3 regions of the Rhizobium sp. UGM030330-04 genome follow, and region 3 is predicted to be linked to each of the others. Evidence: predicted binding sites of a transcription regulator. Region 3 holds the regulator's gene; each other region holds the start of a gene.
What was found. The regulator PhoB, encoded in region 3, activates phosphate uptake and scavenging genes when phosphate is short. The targets are predictions, from matches to a motif close to TGTCATNNANCTGTCAT.
Positions count from the first base shown of each region.

Region 1: the regulator PhoB is predicted to act here: its motif matches at 2,393-2,409, upstream of N434_RS16110 (bifunctional 2',3'-cyclic-nucleotide 2'-phosphodiesterase/3'-nucleotidase).
Region 2: the regulator PhoB is predicted to act here: its motif matches at 1,947-1,963, upstream of phnC (phosphonate ABC transporter ATP-binding protein).

Region 1 is NZ_QKML01000010.1:45,760-50,641, reverse strand. It holds gene N434_RS16120 (DUF2087 domain-containing protein) at 1-152, shown strand, start outside; gene N434_RS16110 (bifunctional 2',3'-cyclic-nucleotide 2'-phosphodiesterase/3'-nucleotidase) at 325-2,313, opposite strand; gene N434_RS16105 (PilZ domain-containing protein) at 2,529-2,864, opposite strand; gene N434_RS16100 (DUF1203 domain-containing protein) at 2,962-3,429, opposite strand; gene N434_RS16095 (DUF4344 domain-containing metallopeptidase) at 3,594-4,481, shown strand; gene N434_RS16090 (dihydrofolate reductase family protein) at 4,534-4,882, shown strand, end outside.
Region 2 is NZ_QKML01000001.1:471,377-476,258, forward strand. It holds gene phnK (phosphonate C-P lyase system protein PhnK) at 1-470, shown strand, start outside; gene phnL (phosphonate C-P lyase system protein PhnL) at 475-1,182, shown strand; gene N434_RS02380 (transferase hexapeptide repeat family protein) at 1,179-1,796, shown strand; gene phnC (phosphonate ABC transporter ATP-binding protein) at 2,033-2,893, shown strand; gene phnD (phosphonate ABC transporter substrate-binding protein) at 2,979-3,884, shown strand; gene phnE (phosphonate ABC transporter, permease protein PhnE) at 3,956-4,882, shown strand, end outside.
Region 3 is NZ_QKML01000001.1:222,277-227,158, reverse strand. It holds gene pstB (phosphate ABC transporter ATP-binding protein PstB) at 1-397, shown strand, start outside; gene phoU (phosphate signaling complex protein PhoU) at 495-1,220, shown strand; gene phoB (phosphate regulon transcriptional regulator PhoB) at 1,251-1,934, shown strand; gene N434_RS01120 (GcrA family cell cycle regulator) at 2,231-2,764, opposite strand; gene N434_RS01110 (aspartate aminotransferase family protein) at 3,196-4,395, shown strand; gene argF (ornithine carbamoyltransferase) at 4,450-4,882, shown strand, end outside.

The DNA.
Region 1 (4,882 bases), on a different contig from region 3:
ACCGGTTTGGGGACGCCGCGATGCTGAGGCGCGACATGGTCGGCCTGAAGCTCATCCGTCGCAACCGCGATGGCAGCGATTATCGGCGCATCGAGCAGAAGCCGCCCTTGGAACTGCCGCTTCTGCTGCGAACGCTCGGTGGGCGCGATTGAGGGGATAGCCCTCGGTATTGCCGATAGTTTCCATCAAATTCGGCGTCATCCTCGGGCTTGTCCCGAAGATCTGCTACGGATTGATTTTGTTGACCTGGTTAGATCCTTGGGACAAGCCCAAGGATGGCGGCAGAGCTTCCCCCTGCCGCCAGCAGCAGAACGGCCGAAGCCCTCAAAGAACCAGACGGAACTTCGCGAAACCTTCCGCGCCGTCACCGGCATCCTCGATTTTCGCGCCCTTGATATCCGCCGCATAGTGGCGGCCCTTGGGGCCAGTCTCGAAGATTGCCGTGGTATTGGCAACCGGTGCGAACGACCAGTTGGCATCCGCCGAAGGGTTGATGGTGCCCTGGTCGACGATATAGCGTACGATCACGTCGCGGTTGGTGTCGGGGGCCACGAAGATCACCTTGTCGGCGGCGATATCCGGGAACTTGCCACCACCGCCGGCGCGGTAATTATTGGTGGCTACCACGAATTTCTGCTCGGGATCGATCGGTTTGCCTTCAAATTGCAGATTGACGATGCGGTTGCTGTCGGGATTGACGGCATTGCCGTCCTTGTCGAATTTCGCCGGTTTGGAAATATCGATCTGATAGGTGACGCCGTCGATGACATCGAAATTATAGGACGGGAAATCGGCGTTCAGCAGCGGCGCGTCCTTCGCACCGGCCTCGACCGTATTGAACATGCCGGCCGACATTTCCAGCCAGTTCTTCACCTGCGCGCCGTTGATCAGCACCGCCTGCACCGTGTTGGGGTAGAGGTAAAGATCGGCGACGTTCTTGATGGCGATGTCACCGGCGGGGACATCGGTATAATAATCCGCTCCGCCGCGACCGCCGGACTTGAAGGGCGCCGCCGCCGAAAGCACCGGCAGGTCCTTGTATTGTCCTTCCTTCAGCATGTCCTTGATGTACCAGGTCTGGGCATTGGAGACGATCTGCACGGAAGGATCGTCGGCCACCAGCGCGAAATAGGAATAGAGCGGCGCGGATGTCTTGCCGACGGGGCGGCGCACATAGGCAAGGGCTGCCTCGTGATCGGCCTTGGCGGCGGCGAGCACCTCTGCCTTGTCGGTGAAATCGGCGACGATCTTGCGGTTTTCGTCGCGGTGATAGATCGGCCGGGCTTCGGAGGTGAAATCGACGATCTTCCAGCTCTTGCCATCCTTTTCGAGCAGCAGGTCGATGAGGCCCATATGCGAGCCCCAGAAACCGGCCATGACCGCCGGCTTGCCCATCAGCGTGCCCTTGACGGCATCCGCACCCTCGATGCCGTCCCAGGTCTTCGGACCGGGGAAGACGAGATGCTGGTGGCCGGTGAAGATGGCGTCGATGCCTTCGACACCTGCCAGATAAAGCGAAGCGTTTTCCATGCGCTCGGTCTGGCCCTTGCCGTCGATACCGGAATGGGAGAGGGCGATGACGATATCGGCGCCTTCTTCCTTCATGACAGGCACCCATGCTTTCGCCGCCTCGACGATGTCACGGGTCTGTGCCTTGCCTTCGAGGTTCTTGGAATCCCACATCATGATCTGCGGCGGCACGAAGCCGATAATGCCGACCTTGACCGGGCTCGTCACGCCACCGCCGTCGCGGATCTGCTTTTCCAGAATGACGTAGGGCTTGAAGAACAGCTCGTCGTTTTTCGGATCGGAAGCCAGCTGACCCTTGGTGAGGTTGGCGCAGACGTAAGGGAAACCGGCGCCGGCCAGCGTGTTCGACATGTAGTCGAGGCCGTAATTGAATTCGTGGTTGCCGAGCGTGCCGCAATCATAACCCAGCACGTTCATGGCGTTGATGACGGGGTGCTTGTCGCCGGCCTTCATGCCGCGCTCATAGGCTATATAGTCGCCGAGCGGATTGCCCTGCAGGAAGTCGCCATTATCCACCAGCATCGAGTTTCCGGCTTCGGCGCGGATCTTGTCGATGATCGAGGCCGTGCGCGAAAGCCCCATCGTGTCGTTCGGCTTGTCGGCATAATAATCATAGGGAAAGACGTGAACATGGATATCAGTCGTTTCCATGATGCGCAGATGCGCCTGATTGGCGGCGGCGCGGGCGGCGAAGGGATGCAGCATCACCAGCGCCGAGGAGGCCGCAATGCCGCCGAGAAGCGAACGGCGGGTGATAGGGTGGAGAGCGAGAAGCGACGACATGGGAACTCCTTGGGATGAAGCTTGCGCTGTCATGGAAAGCGACAGGGTAGAAGCAATCGCCGAGGAGTCCATCACCAAAATGACAGGGCGGTGACAGACGGACCCGTTTTCAACCGTTTGATAAATTTTTTGTCATTGCAGCACGGCGCGCAGGTTGCCATTGCGGGAATGCGCTCCGTTCGGCCGGCGCATTCCGGTTATCGGCACTTGTCGGATCAGCGGGCGAGCGTCGGTTTCACTTCCTCGTGGAAGAAGCGGAAATAGGAGGAGAGCTGCGCCAACGTGTTGGTGGAAAGCTTCAGCTGCAGGCCGAGACGGTTCTGGTGCTGCCACTGCACGACGCCTTCGATGAAGCCCAGATCCTCGCTCTGCACCTTGACCCGGCTACCCTTGGCAGCCGCGAAAGGCCCGTCCAGCTCGAGTGCCATCCCCGTCGCGGAAAGATCGACGACGCGGCCTCTGGTCGACTGGCTGAAATAGTGCACGGTCGCGAAGATTCTCGTCTTGCTGCGCGGTGCGCTGCGGGTCGCCATGTTGAGGTTGTTTGTCATTTTGCTGCTCAAATAAATTGTTTCCGATAGCTGCATCATGGTGCGGAAAGCTTGAGAGCCGTTTAGTGCTTTGCTTAAAATTGCAGATAATAGCCGATTATTCTGTGTCGATACGGCACTGATAGCAATTGTTGCGGGCAGAACGCACATGCACATAGGCAACATCCGCGCGTTCGAGAAGGTGCCGTGCGCGTGACACGATTTCGCCCGTCGCCGTCACCGCGCCGGTGCCGTAAACGATGCGGTCGTCGGCGCCATATCCGCGGATGATGTAATCCGGGCTGTTCAGCATCGGTGGAACGGTCTGCGTTTGCGGATAGCGCGCGCAGGCATCTGCATGCAGAAATATGGGCCCCGTTTCCGCATAGGGTTGCAGCGAAGGAAAGGGCCGGTAGGCGAGGATCAGCATTCTTTCCCCTTCACCGATCTGTGAAAGACAATGGCGGCAGGGCATGCCGCCCGGTGAAACGGCCTGTTCCGGCGGGTTGCCATAGGCGTCGGGCGCTCCCGCCCGGAAGGCCTCGGCTTCGTTAGCCGGCATTGCAGTAAAGACGAGATTGGCCATGACAGGCTCCTTCCGGTTCGGGATCGGCGTTGCTTGTTTGCAGCTATGATCCCGAAATGGAGCACTATCCACCCGATTCTTGACAGGCGATGCAACCAGCCCATTGCGTCATTCGTTAGCTTCGGGAATCAGTGACGCTCCTCGTTTCCGGAAGGTCTGATTTTATGTTGCGTCGTTTTCTGGCCGCCGTTCCGCTGGCTTTCGTTTCGTTGACGGCTCCGATCGAGGCGAAGGCACAGCTTGCCTCCGGTCTTGATGGCCTGTCCGACGACCAGCTGCAGCAGGCGGTCAATTTCGTCATCGGCAACGCGATCTTCTCGCTCTATCACGAGGGCGCGCGCATGCTGATTTCGGATTTCGGCACGCCGCATACCGGCAGCGCGCAGGCCCCGGCCGACCAGCTGGCGGGCACGCTCATCCTTCAGGCCAATGAGGAGTGGCTCGATACCGCGCTCGTCAACGCCACAGACAGCTGGTATCTGGCGCGGGAAGCAGAGACCTTGCCCGAGCACGAAGCACCGGTCTTTTCCGCGCTGGTGCCGGACAGGAGCCGCGACCGCAACATGGCCTGCCTGATGGTCGGCCGCGACAAGGACGGTTATGGCGATCTGGCCGCCATGATGGGGCTGGACAACGCACAATTCGGCAAATGCGCTGCCGCCTATCCGGGCGTTGCTTCGGCCTGGGAGAATTTTCTCGCGCCTTACCGCAGCCAGGCGTCGTCCAAATTCACCATCAGTTACGTGCCGCCGCGCGATCCCGAGCTTGAACCCTATGCCATCATGGTCAGGGAATCGAAGGTCCTCGATCTCATCAGCCGCAGCTTCGGCGCTTATGCCCTGAAGGGGGACGTCAAGTTGACGGCCAAATCCTGCGGCCGTCCCGATGTCTACTGGTCGGCGGAAAAGCGCGAAATTACCTATTGCTACGAGCTCGGCAAGTTTCAGGCGGAACTGATTGCCGATCACCTGCTGAACACCGTCACGGAAGACAAAGGTGCCGCCGGCGGGCAAATCCCGACAGCCGCCGTTAATCTGGAACGGGAAATCTGAGGCCGGTCGCCCGACGCTGGTGATCTGCCTCCTGAAATGGGAGGAGAGTGCCATGCCGAAGGTTGTCGTTCGCAATTTCGCCATTTCGCTTGACGGATATGGCGCAGGACCGGACCAAAGCCTGCAGAACCCGTTGGGTGTGAACGGCGAAGAGCTGCACGAATGGGCCTTCAAGACCCGCACCTTTCACCGCATGTTCGGCAAGGACGGCGGTTCGACTGGCACGGACGAGGATTTTTCCGAAAAGAGCTTCGAGAATATCGGCGCGTGGATTCTGGGGCGTAATATGTTCGGTCCGGTGCGCGGCGCATGGCCGGATGAAAGCTGGAAGGGCTGGTGGGGTGAGGAGCCGCCCTATCACGTTCCGGTTTTCGTCCTGACGCATCATGCGCGCCCGTCCT
Region 2 (4,882 bases), 250 kb from region 3:
GAATGGCGGTTTCGGCCGGCGCCAATGTCGGTGAGCGGCTGATGGCCGTGGGCAACCGGCATTACGGCAACATAAGGCAATCGGCCAGCGAATGGCTGGAGCGGGTGGAAATCGGCACCGACCGTATCGACGACCAGCCGCGCGCCTTCTCCGGCGGCATGCGCCAGCGCCTGCAGATTGCCCGCAATCTCGTCACCTCACCGCGCCTCGTCTTCATGGATGAACCGACGGGCGGTCTCGATGTCTCGGTGCAGGCGCGCCTGCTCGATCTGGTCCGTGGTCTCGTCAATGATCTCGGCCTTGCCGTCGTCGTCGTTACCCATGATCTGGCCGTAGCGCGGCTGCTGTCCCATCGCATGATGGTGATGAAGGGCGGCGACGTCATCGAACACGGTCTCACCGACCGGGTGCTGGACGATCCGCGCGAACCCTACACGCAATTGCTTGTTTCCTCCATCTTGCAGGTTTGACGCTATGACGACGCCTCTTATCGTTTCGGAAGTCTTCAAAAGCTTCACTATGCATCTTCGCGACGGCATCGAGCTGCCCGTTGTCCGCGATGTCAATTTCTCCGTTTCGGGCGGCGAATGCGTCGTTCTCGGCGGCCCGTCAGGTATCGGCAAAAGCTCGATCCTGAAAATGCTCTATGGCAACTACGCCATCGACAGCGGGCAGATCCTCATCCGCCATCAGGGTGAGGTCATCGATATCGGCAATGCTTCGCCACGCACGATCCTCGATATCCGCCACCGCACCATCGGTTATGTCAGCCAGTTCCTGCGCACGGTGCCCCGTGTGGCGGCCATCGACGTGGTTGCCGAGCCGCTTCTGGCACGCAAGGTTGCCACTGGGGACGCGCGCGAACAGGCAGCCATGCTGCTTTCGAAACTCAACCTGCCGCGGGAATTGTGGTCTCTGCCGCCGGCGACCTTTTCGGGCGGTGAGCAACAGCGCGTCAACATCGCGCGCGGTTTCATCACCGATCACGCGATCCTGCTCCTCGACGAGCCAACCGCCTCGCTCGACGCCACCAACCGGCGCGTGGTGGTCGACATGATCAGGGAGAAAAAGGACAAGGGCACGGCGCTGCTCGGCATCTTCCACGACGAGGAGGTGCGCGAAGCCGTTGCCGACCGCATTCTCGACGTCTCGCAATTCTCCCCCCGGAAAGCAGCGGCATGAGTGTCAAGGTCGGTCTCGAACCCGTCATTCACGACACCGCCCGCGTCACCAATTCCTCGATCGGCCGCTACACCGAAATTTCGGAGCGCTGCCGCCTCGAGGAGGTTGAGATGGGCGACTACTCCTACGTCATGCAGGATGGCGCGATCTGGTGCGCCACTATCGGAAAATTCGTCAATATCGCCGCTTCCGTCCGCATCAATGCCACCAATCACCCGATGCAGCGGGCGACATTGCACCATTTCACCTATCGCGCCCGCAGCTACTGGGACGACGCCGAGGATGAAACGGATTTCTTCGCCGCCCGCCGCGCCAAGCGCGTGGTGATCGGCCACGATGTCTGGATCGGCCATGGCGCGACCCTCCTGCCCGGTGTGACGGTGGGGAACGGTGCGGTAATCGGGGCCGGGGCGGTCGTTTCCAAAGATGTTGCGCCCTATACCATCGTCGGCGGCGTGCCCGCCCGGCTGATCCGCGAGCGTTTTCCCTCAGAGCTTGGCAGGCGCATGGACAATCTGAATTGGTGGGATTGGGACCATGCAAGACTGCGCGGCGCGCTCGATGATTTCCGCACGCTCGCCGCCGAGGATTTCGTGGCGAAATATGGCGGGTGAATTCCGCTCATACCAAAGCAATTGCAGTCCCGGGGCCATGTCCCGGGATTTCTGTTTGTCGGCTCCTGATAACCAGGCGGAATTTGCTGCTCATGACACGCTTGACGAAAGGTTTGTCGGCGAACGCCAGAGTGTCGTATCTGCGAATTCTGTAATATTTTCTTCATTAAACTGACACGCGCAGTTCATGGACCGCTGTTAGGTCGAACCCCGTCATAAGAAGATTGGACGGGGAAATGAGCTTTCACCTGAAGCAAGTCACGCGCCGTTTCGGCAACCACACTGCGGTCGATGCCGTGAATGTCGAGATACCGCAGGGTCAGATGGTCGGCGTGATCGGACGCTCGGGCGCTGGCAAATCAACGCTGCTGCGCATGATCAACCGCCTCGTCGATCCGTCTTCGGGTTCCATTCATTTCAACGATACGGAAGTATCGGCGCTGAAGGGTGCTGCGTTGCGCAACTGGCAGCGTGACTGCGCCATGATCTTCCAGCAGTTCAATCTGGTACCGCGTCTCGACGTGCTTACCAATGTCATGCTCGGCCGCCTCAACCACCGTTCGACGGCGCTCAGCCTGTTCAACATCTTCACCAATGACGAGCGCCTGATGGCGATCGCCGCGCTGGAGCGCCTCGGCATCGAGCATGTGGCCATGCAGGCGGCCGGCACGCTTTCCGGCGGCCAGCAGCAGCGCGTCGCCATTGCCCGCGCGCTGATGCAGTCTCCGAAGATGGTTCTGGCCGATGAGCCGATCGCATCGCTCGATCCCCTCAATGCCAAGATCGTGATGGACGCCCTGCGCGACATCAACGAACGCGAAGGCATTACCGTCATCACCAATCTGCACACGCTGGATACGGCGCGCAATTATTGCGAACGCATCATCGGCATGTCACAGGGCCGCGTCGTTTTCGACGGAACACCGGCGGAGCTGACCGCTGCGGCCGTCACGGAGATTTACGGAACCGATTCGCAAGGCTCCGGCATCGACGAGACCATGACCTCGACCAGCATCAATATTCCCGGCGCGCAGCTTGCCGCGCGTCCGGTGCAGCAATCTGCCGGTCCCGAACCGCTCGCTCTCGCCGGGCTCTGAGGAACCGCTCAGCATCGTTTGCGCCCGCGTCAAGGGCCGACATCTCACAACAAACTCCGGCTCGCCGGGAAACAGGAGAAAGTCCATGTTGAAGAAAGTCCTTCTTTCGGCAGTCGCCCTTGGCGTTCTGGCCGGTTCCGCCATGGCTCAGGACGTCAAGGTTCTGCGCATCGGTCTCGACGGCTCCGAAAACGAAGCCGACCAGATCCGCAACACCAAGTGCGTTGCCGATGGCCTCAAGGCTGCGACCGGCGTTTCCGAAGTTCAGGTTTTCCCGTCGCCGGACTATAACGGCGTCATCCAGGGCCTGCTCGGCGGCACCATCGACATCGCTTCCATGGGCGCCTCCTCCTACGCCAAGATCGCTCTTGCCGATCCGAAGGCCGTCGACCCGATCCTGACCACGGCCGGCGCCGACGGTTCGACCGGTTATTACACGATCATGGTTGCCCGCAAGGACAGCGGCATCAAGACGCTGGCTGACGCCAAGGGCAAGAAGATCGGCTTTGCCGACCCTGACTCCACCTCGGGCTTCCTCGTTCCGAACGTCGCCATCCCGAAGGAAACCGGCGTTCCGGTCAAGGAATACTTCTCCGAAACCGGTTTCGGCGGCGGCCATGAGAACCTCGTTCTCGCCGTTCTCGACAAGAAGTTCGACGTCGGCACCACCTTCGGTTCGGGCGTCGGCAAGTGGGAAGAAGGCTACACGGCCGGCAACCTCTACCAGATGGTCAAGAAGGGCAACCTCGACATGGACGATATCGTCGAAGTCTGGAAGTCGCCGCTGATCCCGAACGGCCCGCTCATGGTCACCAACAAGCTCGGCGACGCCATGAAGCAGAAGGTCGAAGACTTCTTCATGGAACTGCCGAAGAAGGACCTCGCATGCTTCCAGGGCTTCACCCAGGGCAAGAACACCGCCTACATCAAGGTCGATCCGTCCTTCTACCAGACGATCATCGACGCCCGTAAGTCCGTTATCGGCGGCTGATCCTGAGATCATAACCGAAAGCGGCGGTGCCTTGCGGCGCCGCCGCTTTTGCCAATAAAGGAAAAAGCGGCATGGCGACCACACTGCACCATGGCACCCTCTCGCCCGAGGGATTGAGCGCATCGTCCCGGACGGTCATGCGCCATTATCAACAGCAGCTTGCGACACGGCGGATCTACACCGTCATTTCGCTCGTGATCTTCCTCGTCATTCTCGCCGCTTCACTGAATTTCGCCAATGCGGCCAATTCGGGCAAGTTCTTCGAGCGCCTGCCCTATTTCTTCGATTTCATGAAGACCTTCGTGCCGGACAGTCCGCTGGAAATTTTTCGGGCGATGTTCGACCTGCCATCGCCCTATGCGAACGGCTCGCTGAAATACAACTATGTCGCGGATCGCGTTTACATCACCGATGGCTTCTACATCCCGCATTTCATTTACCAGCTGATCATCACGCTCAACATCGCGCTGGTTTCGACAATCATCGGCACCGGCTTCGCCTTCGTGCTCTGCTTCTTCGCCTCCACCAACCTCGTCGGCGCCGGCCTCGTGCGCTGGGTGGTGCGCCGGGTGATGGAAGTGCTGCGTGCCTTTCCTGAAATCGTCGTCGCCGGTTTGCTGACCGCCATTCTCTCGATCGGTCCGATTGCGGCGATCATCGCGATTTCGGTCCACACGATCGGCGCTCTTGGCAAGCTGTTCTTCGAAGTGGTGGAAAATGCCGACATGAAACCCGATGAAGGCCTGCGCGCCGCCGGCGCCAACTGGCTGGAGCGGGTTCGCTTCGCCATCGTGCCGCAGGTGCTGCCCAATTTCGTGTCCTATGCGCTGCTGCGCGCCGAAATCAACGTGCGCGCCTCCACCATCATCGGTGCGGTCGGCGGCGGCGGCATCGGCGAGGTGTTCCGGCTGTCGATCGGCAATGACCATGCTTCCAAGACCTATGCCATCATCATCCTGCTGCTGATCACCATCATCGCCGTCGACCAGTTTTCCAGC
Region 3 (4,882 bases):
GGATCAGATCGTCGAACACAGCCTGCAGAAGGCCGGCCTGTGGAACGAGGTCAAGGATCGTCTCCAGGAGTCCGGCACCGGCCTTTCCGGTGGCCAGCAGCAGCGCCTTTGCATCGCACGCGCGGTTGCCGTCAGCCCGGAAGTGATCCTGATGGACGAGCCCTGCTCGGCGCTCGATCCGATCGCGACCGCCAAGGTCGAGGAGCTCATCCACGAACTGCGCGCCAACTATACGATTGTCATCGTCACGCACTCCATGCAGCAGGCAGCGCGTGTTTCCCAGCGCACAGCCATGTTCCACCTTGGTCATCTTGTCGAGGAAAACGAAACGGACAAGATGTTCACCAATCCGGATGACCAGCGCACGCAGGACTACATCATGGGCCGCTTCGGCTGATTTCCGGCCGGCGCTTTATCGAAACCGAACAAGACTGGTGCCTCTGCCGTGCCCGCTGGTGTGCACGTGCATGAAGGCCAAGCCGGAGGATCAGACCGTGACACAGACAACGACCCATTCGCATATTCTGTCCGCCTATGACGAGGAATTGAAGTTCCTGACCCGCCGCATCGCCGAAATGGGCGGTCTGGCCGAGCAGATGTGCGCAGATGCGGTGCGCGCGCTCGTCAATTCCGATGCTGCCCTGGCGCAGAAAGTCATTTCCGATGACACGATCCTCGACCATTCCGAGCGTGAGATCGGCGACAAGGCCATCGTCACCATCGCCAGAAGACAGCCCGTTGCGGCCGATCTTCGCGAAATCATCGGCACCCTGCGTATCGCCGGTGATCTCGAGCGTGTTGGCGACCTCGGCAAGAACACCGCCAAGCGGGTGATCGCGGTTGCCGGCACCGGCGTGCCGCGCAAGCTTGCTCGCGGCATCGAACACCTGTCCGAACTGGCGCTGGTGCAGCTCAAGGAAGTGCTCGACGTCTATTCGACACGTTCCGCCGAGAAGGCCAATGCCATTCGCGAGCGTGATGAAGAAATCGACGCCATGTATACGTCGCTCTTCCGCGAGCTTCTGACCTACATGATGGAAGATCCGCGCAACATCACCACCTGCACGCATCTCCTGTTCTGCGCCAAGAACATCGAGCGTATCGGCGACCATGCCACCAATATCGCCGAGACGATTTATTACATGACCACCGGCAGTCAGCCGGAGGGAGAGCGTCCGAAGGACGACAGTTCCAACACGCTCGGTTCGGTGACCGAGTAACAGACAAGCAGAAGCTTGTGGAGTTAGTATATGGTGCCCAAGATTGCAGTTGTGGAAGACGAGGAAGCGCTGAGCGTCCTGCTTCGTTACAATCTCGAGGCTGAGGGATACGACGTCGACACGATACCCCGTGGAGACGAAGCGGAAATCCGGCTGCAGGAACGTATTCCTGATCTGCTCATCCTGGATTGGATGCTGCCCGGGGTTTCCGGCATCGAACTGTGCCGGCGGCTGAGAATGCGGCCGGAAACCGAGCGGCTGCCCATCATCATGCTGACGGCGCGCGGTGAAGAAAGCGAGCGCGTTCGCGGTCTTGCCACCGGTGCGGACGATTATGTCGTGAAGCCGTTCTCGACGCCGGAGCTCATGGCCCGCGTCAAGGCGATGCTGCGTCGGGCTCGCCCCGAGGTTCTCTCATCGGTGCTGAAATGCGGCGATATTGAGCTGGATCGCGAAACCCATCGCGTTCATCGCAAAAGCCGCGAAGTGCGCCTCGGCCCGACGGAATTCCGCCTGCTGGAATTCCTGATGACCTCTCCGGGCCGAGTGTTTTCCCGCTCGCAACTGCTGGATGGCGTCTGGGGTCACGATATCTATGTCGATGAACGCACTGTCGACGTGCATGTCGGCCGTCTGCGCAAGGCACTCAATTTTTCGCATATGCAGGATGTCATCCGCACCGTGCGCGGTGCCGGATATTCCATGGAAGCCTGACCGCAGCCGAACTGAAGGCCTCGGTCAGGATACATTCGCCCAAAATTGAAAGGCCCGATACCATTGCGGTGTCGGGCCTTTCGATTTTGGACTTTTCTCGAAAGCGGCATCTCAATCTTCGGAGCGCACGATCGACGACCGGTTGATATCCGGATTGTGGCGCGATGTCTGACGGCGATGGAGGAAAGGGCCGGTACTCCATTGGTGCATCGCTCCCCGGAACGGGCCTGCCTTTGCCATAAAAAAACGGGCCCGAAGGCCCGTAGTTTTTGAGTGCTGAATGCGTGCCGCAACACTCAAGCCTTGCGGCGCTCGCTCACCGGCTGGTAGGCGAGTTTCGCATGGAACTTGCAATAGGGCGAAGATTCCAGCGCTTCACAACCGCAGAAATGGAAATCATCCTTCAGCGGATCGCCAACCGGCCATTTGCAGGTGCGCTCCGTCAGTTCCGTCAGCGTCAGGCGGCGGGAAATCGGCGTAACGACGTTTCTGGAGGGAGCGTAATCGAGAACTTCAGCGGTCTCGATGTCGATCTCCTCATGGAGAGCCGTTGCCGCGTTCGAGCGGTTCAGAGCCCGTGCCGGTGCCGCGCTGACGCGAGCCGCGAAATTCGTTGCGCGCGGGGCAGGGGCGGCGGTGCGCTTAGGCGCGGAGCGCGCCGACGTGACCGGGCCGCCAGCCTTGACGCGTCCCGGCAGGTTGAGGCGATGCACCTTGCCGATCACGGCGTTGCGGCTGACGCCGCCCAGCTGTGCTGCTATCTGGCTGGCGCTCAGTCCTTCGGCCCACAATTTCTTGAGTTTCTCGACCCGCTCGTCTGTCCAGTTCATGCCGCTTCTCCGCTTGTCGCGTATATTTCGACAGAATCCCTCTCCGTCTCGCGAGACATGCCGCGAGCGTGGTTTCCGCCGGATTTTAGGTGACTAGTTCCGCCGCAATGCAGTCTAGTAATTAGCGATTAACCTAGTGCCAGCCCGACTCCGTGGCAAGAGTCGCGGGAATCATCTGGAATCGATTTTCCGGTTTTCCCCAACTTGCTGGCGAGTTGAGTCTGAAAGGCAACACCTTGGGGCTCGGCTGCGGCCACATACTAATGCTTGAGAAGCCCGGGAAACGCGGACTTTTGTTGACATCGGCAAGCGAAGTGACAATAGTGCCCCTGCCGCCGCAAGGCGGCATTTTTGATTTTCAGGCGAGGGATAACCCTCGAAGCCTATTGACAACCGTCTGACAGCGCATCCGCGCAAGGAGTGATACAGCCATGGCCGAAGCCGCCGCGCCATTGTTCGATACATTTGCAAGAGCCCCCCTGCGTTTCGAGCGCGGCGAAGGCGTCTGGCTGTTCACGGAAAGCGGCGAGCGATATCTGGATTTTGCGGCAGGCGTCGCGGTCAACTCGCTGGGCCACGCCCATCCGCATCTCGTGGAGGCGATCAAGACGCAGGCCGAGAAGGTCTGGCATGTTTCGAACCTCTATGAAGTGCCGGGGCAGGAAAAGCTCGCTAGGCGGCTGACGGAAGCAACGTTCGCGGACAAGGTCTTCTTCACCAATTCCGGTGCGGAAGCGCTGGAATGTGCCATCAAGACCGCGCGCCGTTATCATTATTCAAAGGGCCATCCGGAAAAATTCCGTATCGTCACCTTCGAAGGCGCCTTCCATGGCCGCACGCTGGCGACCATCGCTGCCGGCGGCCAGCAGAAATATCTGGAAGGTTTCGGCCCCAAGGTTGAAGGTTTCGATCAGGTTCCCTTCGCCGATGTCGACGCGCTGAAGGCGGCCATCACGGACGAGACGGCGGCGCTTTTGATCGAGCCCATTCAGGGCGAGGGCGGCATTCGCGCGCCCAGCAAGGAATTCCTGCAACTCCTGCGCGGATTGTGCGACGAGCACGGTCTGCTGCTGATCTTCGATGAGGTCCAGACGGGCGTTGGCCGCACGGGCAAGCTGTTTGCTTATGAACAGACGGGCGTCGCGCCCGATATCATGGCGGTTGCCAAGGGTATCGGCGGCGGTTTTCCGCTCGGTGCGTGTCTGGCGACGGCGGAGGCCGCTTCCGGCATGACGGCCGGTGTGCATGGCACCACCTATGGCGGCAATCCGCTCGCCATGGCGGTTGGCAACGCCGTGCTGGACGTCGTTCTCTCCGAGGGCTTTCTGGAAAAGGTCCGGGATGTCGCGCTGGTCTTCCGCCAGGGCCTGGCTTCGCTGAAGGATCGTTATCCTGACGTGATCGAGGAAATCCGTGGCGAAGGCCTGCTTCTCGGCATCAAGGCCAAGGTGCCCTCGGGCGAACTGCTGCAGGCCATGCGCGCGGAGCACCTGCTTGGCGTGCCGGCGGGTGACAACGTTATCCGCCTTCTGCCGCCGCTCGTCACCACGGCTGAAGAGGCCCGTGAAGGGCTGGCGCGTGTGGAAGCGGCTGCCGCTTCCCTCACAGCGAAACAGGCGAAAATCGCCTGAAACCAATCTAGGGCGGGCCTCTGTCGGAGGCTCGCAAGCATGGGACAGTTTGAAATGGCTTCACCAAAACATTTTCTCGACCTTTCGGCCGTCGGTCCGGAGGATCTGCGGACGATTCTTGATGATGCGCGCGCGCGCAAGATTGCCACCAAGGCCGGCACGGCTGAAAAGCCGCTTGCCGGCAAGATGCTGGCGATGATCTTCGAAAAGCCGTCGACCCGAACCCGCGTTTCCTTCGATGTCGGCATGCGCCAGCTCGGCGGGGAGACGCTGTTCCTGTCGGGCACGGAAATGCAGCTCGGCCGGGCGGAAACGATCGGTGATACGGCCAAGGTGCTGTCGCGCTATGTCGACGCCATCATGATCCGCACCACGGATCATTCGCGCCTGCTCGAGCTTGCCGAACATGCCACGGTACCGGTCATCAACGGCCTGACGGACGACACCCATCCCTGCCAGATCATGGCGGATATCCTGACTTTCGAGG